Regions from separate parts of the Marinobacterium sp. xm-d-579 genome, predicted to be linked through region 2. Evidence: predicted binding sites of a transcription regulator. Region 2 holds the regulator's gene; each other region holds the start of a gene.
What was found. Region 2 encodes FNR, which switches genes on or off when oxygen is low (the NO sensors DNR and NnrR bind a similar motif). Its sites were predicted from a motif close to TTGATNTANATCAA; they were not measured.
Positions count from the first base shown of each region.

Region 1 (4,177 bases), 370 kb from region 2:
CTGCCGACTCCATTGCACGGTAATGGTCGTATTGATCTGAGTTAGGCGCCTCTTGAGTGTTTCGATACTGTCCATTGATACCGGTCAGAAGTGCTTCGAGGCTGGCACGGATCTCAATCTCTACCACTTCAGTCGTATTTGCAGAGATCTCTATCAATGCAGGCTTCACAACATCAGCCCTAACTGGGTAGAATAAGGATGTAACTAATGTGCATATAACGAAAATGCCTGGAATTAGTCTCACTGGTATGTCTCTAGTAATAAGCATGCGTGCTTTTGGTGGATTTCAGCCTGTGGGCCCTTTAAGAAGAGTGGGAAACTAAGATAACTATGAATCGTCGTCAACTATTGAAGGCTATGGCCGCCGCTGCTGCAGCAGGAAGCCTACCAGCAATTTACACTTCTCGCGCGCTAGCAAGCAACACTGCTCCAAGCGGATTTTATGATGTTCCAATGGAAGGTGATGTTCGTATCCTTCACATTACAGACGTTCACGGCCAGCTAAAGCCTGTCTACTTCCGTGAGCCAAACGTCAACCTTGGTGTCGGTGATGCATTTGGTCGTCCACCACACGTTGTCGGCAAAAATTTCCTTAAGGAGATGGGTCTTTCAGAGAACTCTCCTGAAGCTTACGCATACACCTACCTTAACTTCCTAGAAGAAGCTAAGAAGTACGGTCGTACGGGCGGTTTCGCACACGTTAAAACACTTCTAGATCGTCTACGCGATCAAGCGGGCGGACGCCAAAACACACTGACCCTTGATGGCGGTGACCTATGGCAGGGATCGGGTACTTCACTGTGGACACGTGGTGTCGACATGGTTGAGGCATCTAACATTCTTGGCATCGACGTTATGGTTGGTCACTGGGAGTTCACCTACCGTGAAGAGGAAGTTCTTTCGAACGTTGCTCTGTTCAAAGGTGACTTCATCGGTCAGAACGTTAAAGTACTAGAAGACTCACTGTTTGGTGATGAGTACTACGAAATGGTTGAGCGTTTCGATGGCCGTGGTCTGTACGACGAAGATACGGGTCATGCGTTCCAGCCATACGTGATTAAAGAGATCAACGGCAAGCGTATCGCCGTTGTTGGTCAAGCCTTCCCACGTACCTCAAACGCCAACCCTAAAGAGTTCTTCCCAGACTGGTCTTTCGGTCTTCGTGAACCAGAGATGATCGAGCTTGTTCAGCAGATCCGTGAAGAGGAGCAGCCAGACGCGGTTGTTCTTGTATCGCACAACGGTATGGACGTCGACATCAAGATGGCTGAACGTGTTCCTGGCCTGAATGCTGTATTCGGCGGTCACACTCACGATGGTGTTCCACAACCGATCAAAGTTAAGAACGTTGACGGTGGCGAATGTTGGGTAACCAACGCAGGTTCAAACGGTAAGTTTGTCGGCTGTATGGACTTCTCGATCGAAGATGGCCAGATCACCAACATGACTTACAAACAGCTACCTGTTATCTCTGATTGGCTTGAAGCTGACGGTGAGATGGAAGCGTACATCAACCAGATGCGCCAAGGTCGTTACGATGAGAACATCATCGAAGCGCGTAACAAGAAGTGGCAGAACAACCCAATCCGTGTCGGCAAAACCTTCGAAGAGATTCTTCAAGAGAAACTGGCTAAAGCGGATCGTACTCTTTACCGTCGCGGTAACTTCATGGGCACTTGGGACCAAGTTATCTGTAACGCACTTCGTTGGGAGTACAAGGCAGACATCGCACTATCAGCCGGCGTTCGCTGGGGTACCACTACTCTAGAGGGTGAGTGGATCACAATGGAAGATGTCATGAGCCAGTGTGCAACAACCTACTCTGAAACTTACGTTCAAGAGATGACTGGTAAAGCGATCAAAGAGATGCTTGAAGGTGTTGCCGACAACCTATTCGATCCAGATCCATACCTACAATCAGGTGGCGACATGGTTCGCGTGGGTGGTCTTGACTACACCATCGATCCAACCAAACCACTTGGCCAGCGTATCTCTGAAGTACGCCTAGACAACGGTGAAGTGATTGCTGATGACAAGAACTACAGCGTCTCTGGTTGGGCAACTGTTAACCGCACACCAGAGGGTCGACTACTCTGGGATATCATTGCTGACTACCTAAAAGCAGAACGCGATGAGAACATGGTGATCAAACTACCTAAGGTGAACAACCCTAAAGTGGTGGGTGTCTCTGACAACCCAGGTTTCGCTGACTACCCAGGTGATTGGGCATAACAGCCTACCCCATTAAAAAACCCGCCTAGTGCGGGTTTTTTATTGCTATGAGAAACCTGGACAAATAGCAGTTCAGAATATCGCGACCTTTTTAAGATCGCTCCAACAAAAAATTGAAGCAAAAAAAAACCCGCCTAAAAAGACGGGTAACGTTCAAGCAACGAAAGGACAATGAAAAGGGTTAACCCTGAAGCATTTTGAAAAGCTCATCTTTCAGTTCAAGACGACGCTTTTTAAGTTCCTCTTCACGACTGGTCGTGGTCGGTTCAACTTCAGCTGCAGCAAGCTCAGCCTGCTTAGTAATTTCGTGGTACTCATCAAACAGACGAGAGAAGTGGTTGTTTGATGTTTTAAGCTCATGAATACGTTCGCGATACTCTGGAAGTTCATGAACTAGATCGTGGTGTTCTCCGATCATTTTTTACTCCTAATTCCATACAGTGTTGATGGTTCTAATATGCCCTACTCTTCTCCATCGTCCATTGATTGAAATCAATTAAAACGAATCTCTCTGAACAATGGACTTAACAGGCGTTTACCTGTACCTTTTTCGATCCTTTTTTGGCGATCAACTACACTTTTAAGATTATGGAAACTCTTTCACTCCAACCTCGCGATTTTGCAAACGGTGACGTTCAACTGCCAGGCTCAAAAAGCCTATCAAACCGAATTCTTCTTCTAGCTGCACTGGCGGAAGGTGAAACCAAGGTAACCAACCTGCTAGACAGCGCAGACGTTACCCATATGCTGAATGCACTAAAAACGTTGGGTGTCTCTTATGAGCTAGCTGATGATCGTCGCTCGTGCGTTGTCACCGGTGTGGCAGGTCCTTTCAAGCAGCAAAGTGCTGAGATGTTCCTGGGCAACGCCGGTACTGCAATGCGCCCACTAACCGCCGCACTTTGCCTAGGTTTAGGTGAGTTCACACTGACCGGTGAACCTCGCATGTACGAGCGCCCTATCGAAGATTTGGTTGATGCTCTTCGTCAAATTGGTGCTGATATCGAGTACTTAAAAGATGAAGGCTACCCGCCGCTAAAGATTAACGCTCAACAATTGAAAGGCGGACGTGTATCGATTCGAGGCAACATCTCGAGCCAGTTTTTGACTGCCCTACTGATGGCCGCACCGATGGCACAGCAGGATTTAGAGATCGTTGTTGATGGTGAGCTGGTCTCTAAGCCTTACATCGATATCACCCTGCACTCGATGAAGCTGTTTGGTGTTGAGGTCGAGAACAACAACTACCAGAGCTTTGTCGTTAAAGCCGGACAGACTTACCACTCGCCCGGCGAAGTGATGGTTGAAGGTGATGCTTCATCAGCCTCCTACTTCCTAGCTGCAGCGGCTATTGCTGGCGGTACGATTCGCGTCTACGGCGTCGGTTCTGAATCGGTACAAGGCGACAAAGCCTTCGCTGAAGTGCTCGGTAAGATGGGTGCTAAGGTCACTTATGGCCCAACTTGGGTAGAGGTCTCTAAAGGCGAACTGAACGGTGTAGACCTGGATCTGAACGCCATTCCCGATGCTGCAATGACGATTGCCACAACCGCCCTGTTCGCAAAAGGCCCTACGGCCATTCGCAACGTCTACAACTGGCGCGTCAAAGAGACCGATCGCCTAGCCGCAATGGCAACCGAGCTTCGTAAAGTGGGTGCGGAAGTGGTGGAAGGCGAAGATTTCATCGAGATTACACCACCAGCCGAAATCCAGAGCGCCGCGATCGATACCTACGACGACCACCGCATGGCCATGTGCTTCTCACTCGCCTCGTTCGGCAACAGCGAGATCATCATCAATGACCCGGGCTGTACCAGCAAAACCTTCCCAGAGTATTTTGATCTGTTTGCTGAGGTTACGAAGTAACCTGCCCTTTAGGTGGTGACTGGCTTTCAGCCTGTCACCTCTACTTTAAAACATTCTACTCGCCTAAAGGCGGCCAGCC
Region 1 is NZ_WBYP01000002.1:602,244-606,420, forward strand. It holds gene XMD579_RS11525 (HupE/UreJ family protein) at 1-169, opposite strand, end outside; gene XMD579_RS06535 (5'-nucleotidase C-terminal domain-containing protein) at 331-2,232, shown strand; gene XMD579_RS06540 (YdcH family protein) at 2,414-2,650, opposite strand; gene aroA (3-phosphoshikimate 1-carboxyvinyltransferase) at 2,821-4,098, shown strand.
Region 1: a site for FNR is predicted at 2,715-2,728, ahead of XMD579_RS06540 (YdcH family protein). Genes of this name have one in related genera too.

Region 2 (4,177 bases):
ATTGGCCTTCTTGGCACAACACACTGCCTAGCCATGTGTGGTGGACTTGCCTCGAGTCTCAGTATAGGTGGAACAGGTCGAGCCAACTCCCTATTAGGTCTGTTTAGCTACAATCTTGGACGTATCGCTAGCTACTGTGCAGCGGGTGCCATTCTTGGTCTGTTAGGTGCAACCCTACAACAGACAGAGATAGCCTTTGCGCTTCGCTGGATTGCAGGCCTTCTACTGATCAGCATGGGCCTCTACATCGCACAGTGGTGGTTTGGTTTAACCAAACTGGAACAGGCTGGTTCGCTATTGTGGAAACAGATAGCGCCTCTCCTTAAACCCTTTATGCCTGCCGATACCCCGTTTAAAGCCCTAGTACTGGGCATTGGCTGGGGCTGGCTACCTTGCGGTCTGGTCTACAGCACCTTGATCTGGTCATCAGCCGCCGGGAGCGTTACAGAAAGCACTCTACTCATGCTGGGCTTTGGCTTGGGTACATTACCAGCCATGCTCGCCACTGGACTACTGGCTAAACAACTACGCGAGCTGGTCGCCCACACTTTGGTACGCAAACTCTCGGGGCTGCTGTTGATAATGATGGGCATTTGGACACTGCTAAGCGCGTAGCGGTTGACCCGTATCAACACATAAACCTCTATTATTGCCTAATATTCTTACATCTGATGATTAAGGAATATTACTGTGCTGCAACAGACCAACATCCAGTGGGATACCGACCTGATTCGCCGTTATGATTTAGCAGGTCCACGCTACACCTCTTACCCAACCGCACTGCAATTTACTGACACTCCAGACAGTGTCAAAACGCTCTCTAAAGCGATCAGTGAGCGCGACAGTCGTAAGCCTTTATCACTCTATATTCACATCCCCTTCTGTGCACACGTCTGCTACTACTGCGGATGCAACAAGGTGGTCACAAAAGATCGTTCCCGCGCAGAACCCTACCTTCAGACGCTGTTAAAAGAGATTAAACTGCGCAGCTCTGAACTGGGCAGTGACGTACAAGTGGATCAGCTTCACTGGGGCGGTGGTACACCCACCTTTATCGATGATGAGCAGACCGCTCGCTTAATGCAGGCACTTAAAGAGGCCTTCAAACTGCGTGATGATGATCAGGGTGACTACGCCATCGAGATCGACCCTCGTGAGATGACACCTGGCCGCTTAAAACTGCTGCGTGAATTAGGTTTCAACCGCATCAGCATAGGGGTTCAGGATGTTAACGAAGCGGTTCAAATCAAGGTAAACCGCGTGCAATCTCTAGAGATGACAACGGACCTTCTTAAAGAGGCGCGTGAACTGGGCTTTCGCTCAATCAATGTCGATCTAATCTATGGCTTGCCGCTGCAAACTGAAGAGAGCTTTGCCGAGACCTTGGACCGAATTCTAGAGCTACGACCCGATCGTCTCTCGGTATTTAACTATGCTCACCTACCCGAGCGTTTCAAACCGCAGCGTCGCATCAATGCCGATGAGTTACCCGACGCGCTCACTAAACTTGCGATTCACCATCAAAGTATTGAGAAGCTGACGGCAGCGGGCTACCGCAACATTGGTATGGATCACTTTGCTCTGCCAGACGACACACTGACACAACACCAAGATGATGGAACGCTGCACCGTAACTTCCAGGGCTATACCACTCACTCACAGTGTGACCTAATTGGTTTAGGCGTCTCATCTATTAGTCAGATTGGCGATTACTACCTACAGAACAGCCCTAACATTGAGCGCTACACTCAGGATATTGAATCTCAGGGCTCAGCATTAACCAAAGAGTACTGCCTCAATGAGGATGACAAAATTCGCAGAGCGGTGATTACCCGCCTGATCTGTGACTTCCAACTCGATTTTGCCGATCAATCCAAAGCGCTCAATATCGACTTTAAAGAGTATTTTGCTAACGAATTAAAACTGCTTGAGCCGATGGCACAGGATGGCCTGATTCATTTAAGAGAGGATGGAATGGATGTCACCGCCGCTGGGCGTTTGTTGATTCGTCGAATCTGCATGACCTTTGATGCCTATATCGATCACTCAGAACAGCGATTTTCTAAAATCATCTAATCCGATTTTGCACAGTAAATTTCACTAAAAGTGGACCGTTAAAAAGTCCACTTTTTTATCTAAATTGACTTGGGTCAATAAAGCGCTTTTGGATATACTGTCAGGCAACTAAGGAGCAGTTATGTCTGACACCAAAAACATCAAACTCGCCAGCATCGGCCAGGTAAGCTGTAACACCTGCAGCTTGAGTACACTCTGCTTGCCTGTCTCTCTAAACGACGAAGAGGCGCTTCGCCTCGACGATATCGTTGATAAGAGCAAACCACTTCACAAGGGCGACTTCCTGTTTAGACAGGGTGAAGAGTTCACGTCACTGTTCGCCATTCGTGCGGGGTCGTTAAAAACTTACTCTGTAAACCCTGAGGGAGAAGAGCAGATCAACGGTTTCTACTTCCCAGGTGAACTGGTTGGCCTAGCCGGATTCGATTCAGGCAGCTACCCAATGTCGGCTAAGATGCTTGAGACGACCACTGTCTGTGAGATCCCTTTCTCACGCTTGGACGATCTGGCAGGTCAAATGCCAGAGCTGCGTCGTTCTGTGATGCGCTCTATGAGCCACGAGATCAGCGATGACCAACAGATGATGATGCTGCTCTCTAAAAAGACGGCTGAACAACGTATCGCAACCTTTATTTTCAAGCTGTCGCAACGTTATGCCCTGCGTGGCTACTCTGCACAATCCTTCCGACTTTCGATGTCACGTAACGAAATAGGCAACTACCTTGGCCTAGCGGTCGAGACGGTCAGTCGAATCTTTACACGCTTCTCTTCACAAGAGCTGATTCGTGTTGAAGGTAAAGAGCTGGAAATTCTTGATCAAGCAGCGCTGCTGGATGCGGCAGGTGAAGCACCTAGCCCAGAGTGCAATCAACACCACGGTTAAATAAGGATCTTTAATGTCTTACGACGAGCACTATGTAAAATCGGTTGTCCGCTCTATTCCAGATTGGCCAGAGCCTGGCATTCTGTTCCGTGATATTACACCGATTTTTCAAGATCCACGTGCCTCTCGCATGGTTGCGAACGCCTTTATTGATCGCTACATGCAGATGGATATTACCCACATAGCCTGTATCGATGCTCGAGGTTTTCTATTTGGTGCGATTATTGCACACCAGCTGAACAAGCCTCTAATTTTGGTTCGTAAAAAAGGCAAGTTGCCTGGTGAAACGATTCACCAAGACTATACGCTGGAGTACGGCACCGCCTCTGTGGAGATTCAGAAGGATGCCGTTACCGCTGGCGATAAAGTGGTACTAATCGACGATCTGATTGCCACTGGTGGCACAGCTCTGGCGGCCTGCACACTGATCAACGGTCTAGGGGCTAGCGTAGTTGAGGTGGCTGCGCTGATTGACCTGCCAGACCTTAACGGATCACAAAAAATCCAAGACACCGGCGTCCCCGTATACTGATTACTGGCCTACGACGGTCTCTAATAGAAACCGAGGTTTAGCCACCTCGGTTTTTTTATACCTACAAACGATAAAAAATTTAAGTTTAATGGAGTTTTAAATGCTTCGACTATCGACCACCCTACTCGCTGCATCACTCATGGCGACAGCTGCACAAGCTGAACAGGTTCAGATACCGTTTGAGGGTTTAACACTGAACGGCAATCTTGAACTGGCTGCTGATAAATCCTTAGCAGACGGTATACTGATGCTGACGCACGGCACCCTGGCTCACAACGAGATGGAGATCATCAGCTACGTGCAGGAACAGATGGTCGATTATGGCATCTCTACTCTAGCCATCAACCTAAGTTACGGCCTGGATAACCGCGAATCAGCGATGTATGACTGTACCCTTCCGGCTCAACACACCATGCAGCAAGCACTGGCTGAAATGGATGCATGGCAAACCTGGCTAGATGGACAGGGCGCAGGCGATCGTTGGGTAATGGGTCACTCGCGTGGCGGCAACCAGACGGCTCAGTTTGCTGCAGCTAACCAAGATAAGATCAAAGGCCAAGTTCTATTAGCACCTGCAACTTGGGACTACACTAAGACCATAGAGGGTTATGGCAAACGCTATGAAACGCCTATCGAGCCGATTCTAGAAAAAGCTAAGGGAATGGACCCTAAGGCGATGATCGATG
Region 2 is NZ_WBYP01000002.1:227,824-232,000, reverse strand. It holds gene XMD579_RS04785 (sulfite exporter TauE/SafE family protein) at 1-615, shown strand, start outside; gene hemN (oxygen-independent coproporphyrinogen III oxidase) at 691-2,076, shown strand; gene fnr (fumarate/nitrate reduction transcriptional regulator Fnr) at 2,198-2,959, shown strand; gene XMD579_RS04770 (adenine phosphoribosyltransferase) at 2,973-3,491, shown strand; gene XMD579_RS04765 (alpha/beta hydrolase) at 3,592-4,177, shown strand, end outside.

Region 3 (4,177 bases), on a different contig from region 2:
CTCTACCAGCTTGGCCAAACGATGATCAGAGAACACGATTAGTGTTTATCACGCAAAACGTCAGCAAAGAGTTTATCGAGAACACGTTTAAGGAGCTGATTGATATTGCGGAGCCGTCAACTAAAAACCCCATGAAATAACGACATTTCATGGGGTTTTTCAGTTAATCGCGACCTCATCGAGATCGCTCCTACTGTTTATACTGCAGGTTCAACCACTAACTCTGGGTGGCGAAGCATGTTCTTTGTAAGGCGGACAATCGCATAAATCGTCGCGGCCTGAATCAAGAACATAACCCCGATACCCAACCAGTAGACTAAGCCAAACTTAGCGACAATACCGGTGCCGACAATCGCAACGTGCCACCAGAAAAGGTTGAGTACAAAGAAGGCAACGCCAGGACAGACAAGGCCAAAGGCCACTGGGCTGTGCTCGCCACCATGCAGATACTTGTCTAGGTAACCGTTTAGCTTCATCACGCGGTATCCAACCATCAAGATCACGGCTTGCAGAGTAACCATCAACGTCATCATTTGGAAGTTATCGCCAGCATCCAATGCACCACCGGTTAGGTGGGCAATACCGTGCTCCATACGTAACCACTCAATACCGAGCAGTGTCACAATTGGTACCAACATCCATAAACTTGGGGTCGCTTGCTCCTGAAGGCCGTGCTGCATCATCGCATTGACGCCCGACACCAGAACGACCAGAACAACCAATACAGCGGCAATTAGGAACAGGTACGAGAACACTGAGGCAATCGTAATAACAACTGGGATGTGCGACATCGCTGCAGGCGCTGCAAAGCCAACCGATAACATTGAGAAGGTAAATGCAGCCATTAGAGGTGAAAGGTGGTTGTGCTCTTCACTGCGGTAACCCCCCTGCGTCAACATACGACCAAGGTAACGTCCGTACATTTTTAGCGCGTAGTAACCGATGATCAAAAAGGCGATCAGCGCGCCGGGGAACATCCACTCAATAATCGTCCATAGACCCGGAACAAATAGCGCACCCGATACAAACATCACGTTCACTGTCATGGAGAAGGTCAGAGGCAAGGCCATCATTTGAACTTCAGCGGGTGAGTTCAAAATCTTCTCGTGGGCGTCAGTGCCTTTGACTGCGTTGTATTCGCGGATATTCCAAACCAACAGCGCAATGTGCAACAAGCCAAAAATAACAACACCGGCAATCGCAAAGCCAATAATTAACGGCATTGGGATACCACTGGCAATGTCTGCACTCCAGGCAGTCGTCCAATGTTCCCAAGTCGGCATCGGGTAACCCTTATGAGGCACCATCCACATTAAATACATAAAGAACGCGACAGACATGCCGCCAGCGCCAAGTGCCGCTAGGAAAAAGCTTGGATGCCAAGGCTGAGTTGAGTCTCTTCTAAACATGGGAGATCTCCTAATTAGTTAAACCATAATATATTAGATTTTTCTAATATATTAGAGTGTAGCTAAATTAGCAATACCTAATATACATATTATTTACCCTCTTTTGATTTATCGCAAAAACCTATAAATCCGGTTGCGGATTCTCAATGCGACGATCTCTGCATGAATAGATACTGCTCGCCAAGCTGGTCGAGATGACTCGACCATTGAGCGGGGAGGTACTCCCCAAAACGTATCGTCTTCAAGGGGAACTATTCAATGGAGATGCTAGGACTCTATCCAGTCTGGTTTGAACCGACACTCGGTTCAGGTTGGATCATCGGTATCATTGCGACCATACACGTTCTGTTTTCACACACATCTGTGGGTGCAGCACTGGTCTTCTCTTACCTTGCGGTGGTCGCTTACCGTAAGAACCGCCCAGAGCTTCTCGACTACATTCGTCGTTACGGCCTGTTTCTTTTGGTCTTCTCTTATGTCTTAGGTTCGATTACCGGACCAGGCATCTGGTTCTCAACTACGGTCGGCAGTCCGCGTGGTATCTCTGCACTGATTCATAGCTTTGTCTGGAAGTGGGCAACCGAGTGGGTCTTCTTTGTCATCGAGGTCATCGGTGTCTACATGATCGTCTACTTGGTGAATAAGGTGGATCAGAAAACACACCTGCGCATCAGTATCATCTTTGGCCTAGCCTCTTACACCACCATGCTAATCATTATCGGTATTCTGTCGTTCATGCTGATGCCTGGTAATGAAAACTGGTACACCGAAGGCGGTTACTTGAACGGTTTCTATGGCGCCAACACCTTTGCGCAATTGGCTATGCGAACGGCGTTTATGTTCACCATGACAGCGGTAGTCGGAGGCATTGTTGCCTCTTCAATTAAAGATATCGATTTCCGCAAAGAGATGGTTCGTCGTCTGGCGATTCTAGGTTTGGTTGCGACTGCAGCCGGTCTTGGTCTATTCAAATGGTACCTATCAACGATTCCAGCGACCGCTGAATTGGTGATGGAGAATCGTCTACCGGAGTACTTCACACCCGCTCTAATCTCTGTAATGGGCGGCATCATGGCCTATTTCGCAGCCACTCTGGCCGCACCAAAGCTGCTAAAACCAGCCATTGCGGGCGTCATGACGGTCGTCATTTTGGTGTTCGGACTTTGGCCAGAAGAGGTTGCGCGTGAGTCGATTCGTAAGCCTTATGTTGCAGGTGGATACGTCTACTCTAACCAGGTTATTGGTCGTGATGTTCCGGGGCTTGGCATTCAAAGTGAAATCCCAACCATTGAAGAGCATGGCTTCACTAACGCTCTGATCTTCCTTCCCGAGGAGCTGCGCACGGTGACTGACTCTAATAAAGAGGCGGTTGGTCAAGCTCTGGCGTTGAACACCTGTTCAAACTGCCACTCACTGACCGATACAGGGATTCGCCCACTGGCAAATTACTTTGGTGACGACTCTAGCGAGTCGGATATTGCGGCCTACTTAAGAGCGGCACTGTCGAGTGGTACAACGCTCTATATGCCACAAATTCCACTTCAACAAGATGAAGCAGTGGCCTTGGCTAGCTTTATTCGTCAGTTGAAAGATCGATCTATTGCTGTCGCGGCTGATCAGGGTAATCCGATCACTGTGTCTCAGTCTCACTAAGGAGTATCACGATGAATGTAGACTCTTTATACGCACTTCGTGATGTGGCTGGGGTTCCCTCACATCCGATTCTATTTTTAGTGTTAGGTGTCGTCACCTTTGCTCTTCATATGTTTGCGGTTCACGTTATGTTGGGCGGTGCAGCGCTAACCATTCGTGGAGCATTGAGCCAAGATAGCTACTGGCGCCAGCTTGCAAATGCCATGCTATCGACCGCAAAGATTGCGGTGTCGGTTGCCGTGGTTATCGGCGTTGCGCCTCTGCTGTTTGTGCAGGTGATCTATGATCCTTTCTGGTACACCTCTAATGTGCTGTCCGCTTGGTGGGTCATTGGATTCATCATCATACTGTCGGTCGCTTATCTGTTGATCTACCTCTTCTACTTTAAAAATGAAGATCTGACTCTGAATAAGACAAAATGCCCCGGCAGCATGATTCTATCGCTCGCGCTGTTCATTGTTGTGGGTCTGATCATGCACACCCTTACCAACCAGATGCTATCCCCTGATCAGTGGATGGAGTGGTACGCACCACAGGGTCAAATCGATGCCAGCGGCACTCAGTTACACTCCATCAACTGGGCTCGTTTCATCTTTATGATCGCTCTCGCAGCACCTGTGACCGGCGCTTGGCTTTACGGCTACCGCCACTACATCAGCGTTCGTCCTGGTAGCGACTCGGGTTACCTTGAGTTTGTTCATAATCTGGCGCGTAAACTGCTTGCTCAAGGCTCTGTGGTATCGATTCTTATTGGTGCAATCTGGATGGTTAGCCTGCCAGAGAACCAAATTGAGTTTTTAACCAACCCGATGCTCTACATCACAGCCCTAGCATTGATCGCTTTAGCGATGGTGCCGACTCTGTTTGGCAGCAAAATTAACAACGGCTACACCGCCTACTGGTTAGTAGCGGTCGCCTTTGTAGTGATCGCACTGGTCGCGGTTGATCGTGAAATCATTCGCTGGGTTGCCCTAGTCGTTGAGTCTGGCTACAACCCAATGGACTACCCAATTAACATGGATTGGTACAGCACCATTCTGTTCTTCGCGACTTTCGCAGTTGTCGGTGGCATGGCCTGCACCTACCTAATCACGGTTGCATGGCAGGCGGGACAA
Region 3 is NZ_WBYP01000003.1:185,982-190,158, reverse strand. It holds gene XMD579_RS08170 (GTP-binding protein) at 1-140, shown strand, start outside; gene XMD579_RS08165 (hypothetical protein) at 198-1,409, opposite strand; gene XMD579_RS08160 (cytochrome ubiquinol oxidase subunit I) at 1,668-3,062, shown strand; gene XMD579_RS08155 (hypothetical protein) at 3,074-4,177, shown strand, end outside.
Region 3: a site for FNR is predicted at 1,513-1,526, ahead of XMD579_RS08160 (cytochrome ubiquinol oxidase subunit I). Genes of this name have one in related genera too.

Region 4 (4,177 bases), on a different contig from region 2:
CTCACAAGCCGTTGCAAACACACTTACTGTGTTTGCAGCAGCGAGCTTAAAAAATGCGATCGATGAGATCACAGAACATTACGAGGCAGACCATTCAGACTCGATTGTTGTCTCTTATGCGGGGTCTGCCACCTTAGCACGTCAAATAGAGATGGGCGCACCAGCCGATATTTTCATCTCTGCCAACACTGCCTGGATGGATTACCTATCTGATAGGGCGCTAATTAATGAACCGACTCGCTTCAACCTTGCCAGTAATCAGTTGGTACTGATAAGTCATACTCCAGACGCAAAACTCACCCTCACCAGGTCGCAAGAACTGCTCGATTGGCTGGACAATGAATACCTGGCCATGGGTCTTGTGGAATCTGTACCTGCTGGCATTTACGGTAAGCAAGCACTTACTTATTTTGATCTTTGGGACCCCCTTAAGCAGCAAGTCGCTCAATCAGACAATGTGCGGTCTGCACTTGCATTAGTTGCTTCAGGTGAAGCACCTTTAGGGATCGTCTATCACTCGGATGCGGTGGCTGAACCCAAGGTCTCAATAGCTGCCACCTTCCCTACAGAGTCCCATGACAGAATTCTATATCCGGTTGCGGCTGTTACAGAGAGTGATAAATCAACCGCGGCATTTTTAGAGTTTTTGCGCTCAGAGCAGTCTAGGGCGATACTAGAGCGCAACGGCTTTTTAATGGATTCGCAACAACGTGACTGATTGGCTAGGCCCCAACGAGTGGGCGGCAGTTCTCCTATCAATTAAGGTAGCTTTTTGGGCAACACTGCTTAGCCTGCCTGTGGCCATTGGCGTTGCCTATCTTCTGGCGAAAAAGGAGTTTGCAGGGAAACAGCTTCTCAACGGAATTGTCCATCTACCCTTGATCTTACCGCCCGTTGTAACGGGTTATCTGCTGTTAATGACCTTCGGAAAACGCACGCCTGTCGGATCATTCCTTGCTGAGTGGGGAATTGAGTTTGCTTTCCGCTGGAGCGGTGCCGCATTAGCAGCAGCCATCATGGCTTTTCCATTACTGGTTCGCGCTATTCGTCTCTCCATTGAAGCCATTGATCCTAAATTAGAGGAAGCGGCCGCAACCCTGGGTGCCTCAAGGCGCTGGGTGTTTATCACCATCACCCTACCTTTAATGCTTCCTGGTGTGATCGCCGGCTCCGTTCTGGGCTTTGCCAAAGCGATGGGTGAGTTTGGAGCCACCATCACCTTTGTATCGAATATTCCAGGTCAGACTCAGACACTCCCTTCGGCTATCTATGCGTTTCTTCAGGTACCCGGTGGTGAAAGCTCTGCGACCAAACTGGTGATCATCTCTATTATCATTGCGATGAGTGCACTTCTTGCCTCTGAATGGCTGTCACGTCGTATGAGCCGGAGGTTGCAGTCATGACACTGTCAGTCACTTTGCAGCAGTCGATGCCAAACTTCTCGCTTGATATAGCCTTTGAAGCCCCCAGTGGCATCACGGTTCTATTTGGCGAGTCAGGTTCAGGGAAAACCACCACAATCAATGCGATAGCCGGCTTGCAAAGCAACAGCCAAGGCCGCGTCACTCTGTCCGATCGGGTGTTATTTGATAGCGCTTCAAACACGAGCTTAAAGCCCTATCAACGCAACATTGGCTACATTTTTCAAGAGAGCCGACTCTTTCCACATCTGACAGTAGAGCAGAATCTAAATTACGCGAAACGCTTCAATAAGGTCGACAAAAGCGTCGATTTTTACCAGATCGTCGAACTTTTAGGTATAAAACCCCTACTTAGGCGAACGCCAAATTCACTCTCTGGTGGTGAAAAACAGCGTGTTGCGATTGGTCGTGCGTTATTAAGCGCACCAGATCTTATTCTGGCCGATGAACCCCTTGCAGCACTCGATGGCGCCCGAAAAGCGGAGCTACTCCCCTACTTCAAAAAATTAAACCGGGAATTGGGTATTCCTATGCTCTACGTAACCCACTCACCCGAAGAGGTATTAGAGCTGGCTGACCATGTCATCGCACTGGAGCAGGGCCGCATTGTGACTCAAGGGCCTGCGCGAGAGGTGATGGCCAACAGCAAGGTCGCGCGAACCGCCAATCGTGCGATCAAGTCGACACTGACAACCCAGTTAGTGGCACAACACCCCGATGGACTGTCCGAGCTTCAAGTGGCCAGCGAAACACTCTATGTGCCGACCCTTGATGCACCCATAGGTTCAGCGGTCTGCCTTGAACTGGTCGCGAACGATCTAATCCTATCGACCGCAAAAGTGGCAGGCATCTCTGCCTTGAATCAGGTTTCCGGAAGGGTTGAATCCATTGAAACGACTTCATCGAGTGATGTACTTATTAACGTGTGCATTGCAACAGATATCGTCTCAACACACATCACCAAACGCTCCCTTAACAATCTAAACCTCAAGATCGGCGATCCCTGCGTTCTGATCATAAAATCGGTCAACATCTGCCCCTCTAACCGCTGCCAAGGTTGAGATTTTCTCAACTAGTCGTGAGCATTTATCGTTAAGACTTTAGATATATATCAATTACTTTTGACTATATAACCGATTACAATTCTGAAACTTTGTGCAGTGCACATAATTTTTGTGCTTAATTTGTCTACTGGAGGCATCCCCGATGATTTCAGAATCGGTTGTGGAACTATCGCGTTGGCAGTTTGCTATTACCGCGATGTATCACTTTCTATTTGTACCACTGACCCTCGGTCTATCCTTCCTGCTGGCCATCATGGAATCTGTCTATGTCATGACCGGCAAGCAGATCTACCGCGATATGACCAAATTCTGGGGTAAGTTGTTCGGTATTAACTTCGCGCTAGGTGTGACCACCGGTTTGACCATGGAGTTCCAATTTGGAACCAACTGGGCCTACTACTCGCACTACGTGGGCGACGTCTTTGGTGCACCGCTGGCGATTGAAGGTCTGGTAGCCTTCTTCCTTGAATCCACTATGATCGGCCTGTTCTTCTTCGGTTGGGATCGCCTGAGCAAGGTACAGCACCTTGCTGTGACCTGGTTGGTCGCACTGGGCTCTAACTTCTCTGCGTTGTGGATTTTGATCGCCAACGGTTGGATGCAGAACCCTGTTGGGGCCTACTTCAACTTTGAAACCATGCGCATGGAGATGGACAGCTTCGCGGAAGTCCTGCTAAACCCAGTGGCGCAGGTTAAGTTTGTTCACACTGTCTCTGCAGGTTATGTAACGGGCGCTATCTTCGTTCTAGCCGTCAGCAGCTACTTCATGCTGCGTAACCGTGACATTCCATTTGCACGTCGTTCATTCGCGATCGCTTCAGCCTTCGGTTTAGCCTCTGCGATCTCTGTCATCGTGTTAGGTGACGAATCTGGCTACGAAGTGGGCGAAGTGCAGAAGGTTAAATTGGCAGCGATCGAGGCGGAGTGGGATACACACCCAGCACCTGCAGCCTTTACCGTTGTCGGCCTTCCCAATGAAGAGACCATGACAACTGACTACGCTCTGAAAATTCCGGGCGCCTTGGGTCTAATTGCAACCCGCTCCTTGGATGAGGAGGTTACCGGTATTAAAGATCTAGTGGCTCATGCTGAAGATCGCATTCGCAACGGCATTGTCGCTTATGGCCTTCTAGAGAAACTGCGTAACGGTGAAGACACTCCTGAAAATCGTGCTGCGTTCTCTAAAGTCAGCGTTGATCTGGGCTACGGTCTGCTGTTGAAGCGTTACACGCAGGCGGTTGTTGACGCGACCGAAGAGCAGATCAAACTGGCGGCTCGGGACACCATTCCACAGGTGGCTCCGATGTTCTGGACCTTCCGTGTCATGGTCGGTGCAGGCTTTACGATGCTGCTTCTATTTGTCCTAGCCTTCTACTACACCGCTAAGCGTAAGGCTTACCAGACACGTTGGTTGCAGTGGTTCGCACTGCTCTCTCTACCGCTTCCTTGGATTGCCAGTGAGATGGGTTGGTTCGTTGCTGAATTTGGCCGTCAACCTTGGGCGATCGGTGAAATTCTTCCGACCTATGTCGCAACCTCTCACCTAACTGAGACGGATCTGTGGATGAGCTTGGCGGGCTTTATTGGACTCTACACTCTGTTCTTGGTCATCGAGATCTACCTGATGGTGAAATACATCCGCAAAGGCCCAAGCGCCTTGCAGACTGGCCGTTACCACTTTGAACAGAACAC
Region 4 is NZ_WBYP01000003.1:195,746-199,922, reverse strand. It holds gene modA (molybdate ABC transporter substrate-binding protein) at 1-718, shown strand, start outside; gene modB (molybdate ABC transporter permease subunit) at 711-1,403, shown strand; gene modC (molybdenum ABC transporter ATP-binding protein) at 1,400-2,482, shown strand; gene XMD579_RS08195 (cytochrome ubiquinol oxidase subunit I) at 2,628-4,177, shown strand, end outside.
Region 4: a site for FNR is predicted at 2,523-2,536, ahead of XMD579_RS08195 (cytochrome ubiquinol oxidase subunit I). Genes of this name have one in related genera too.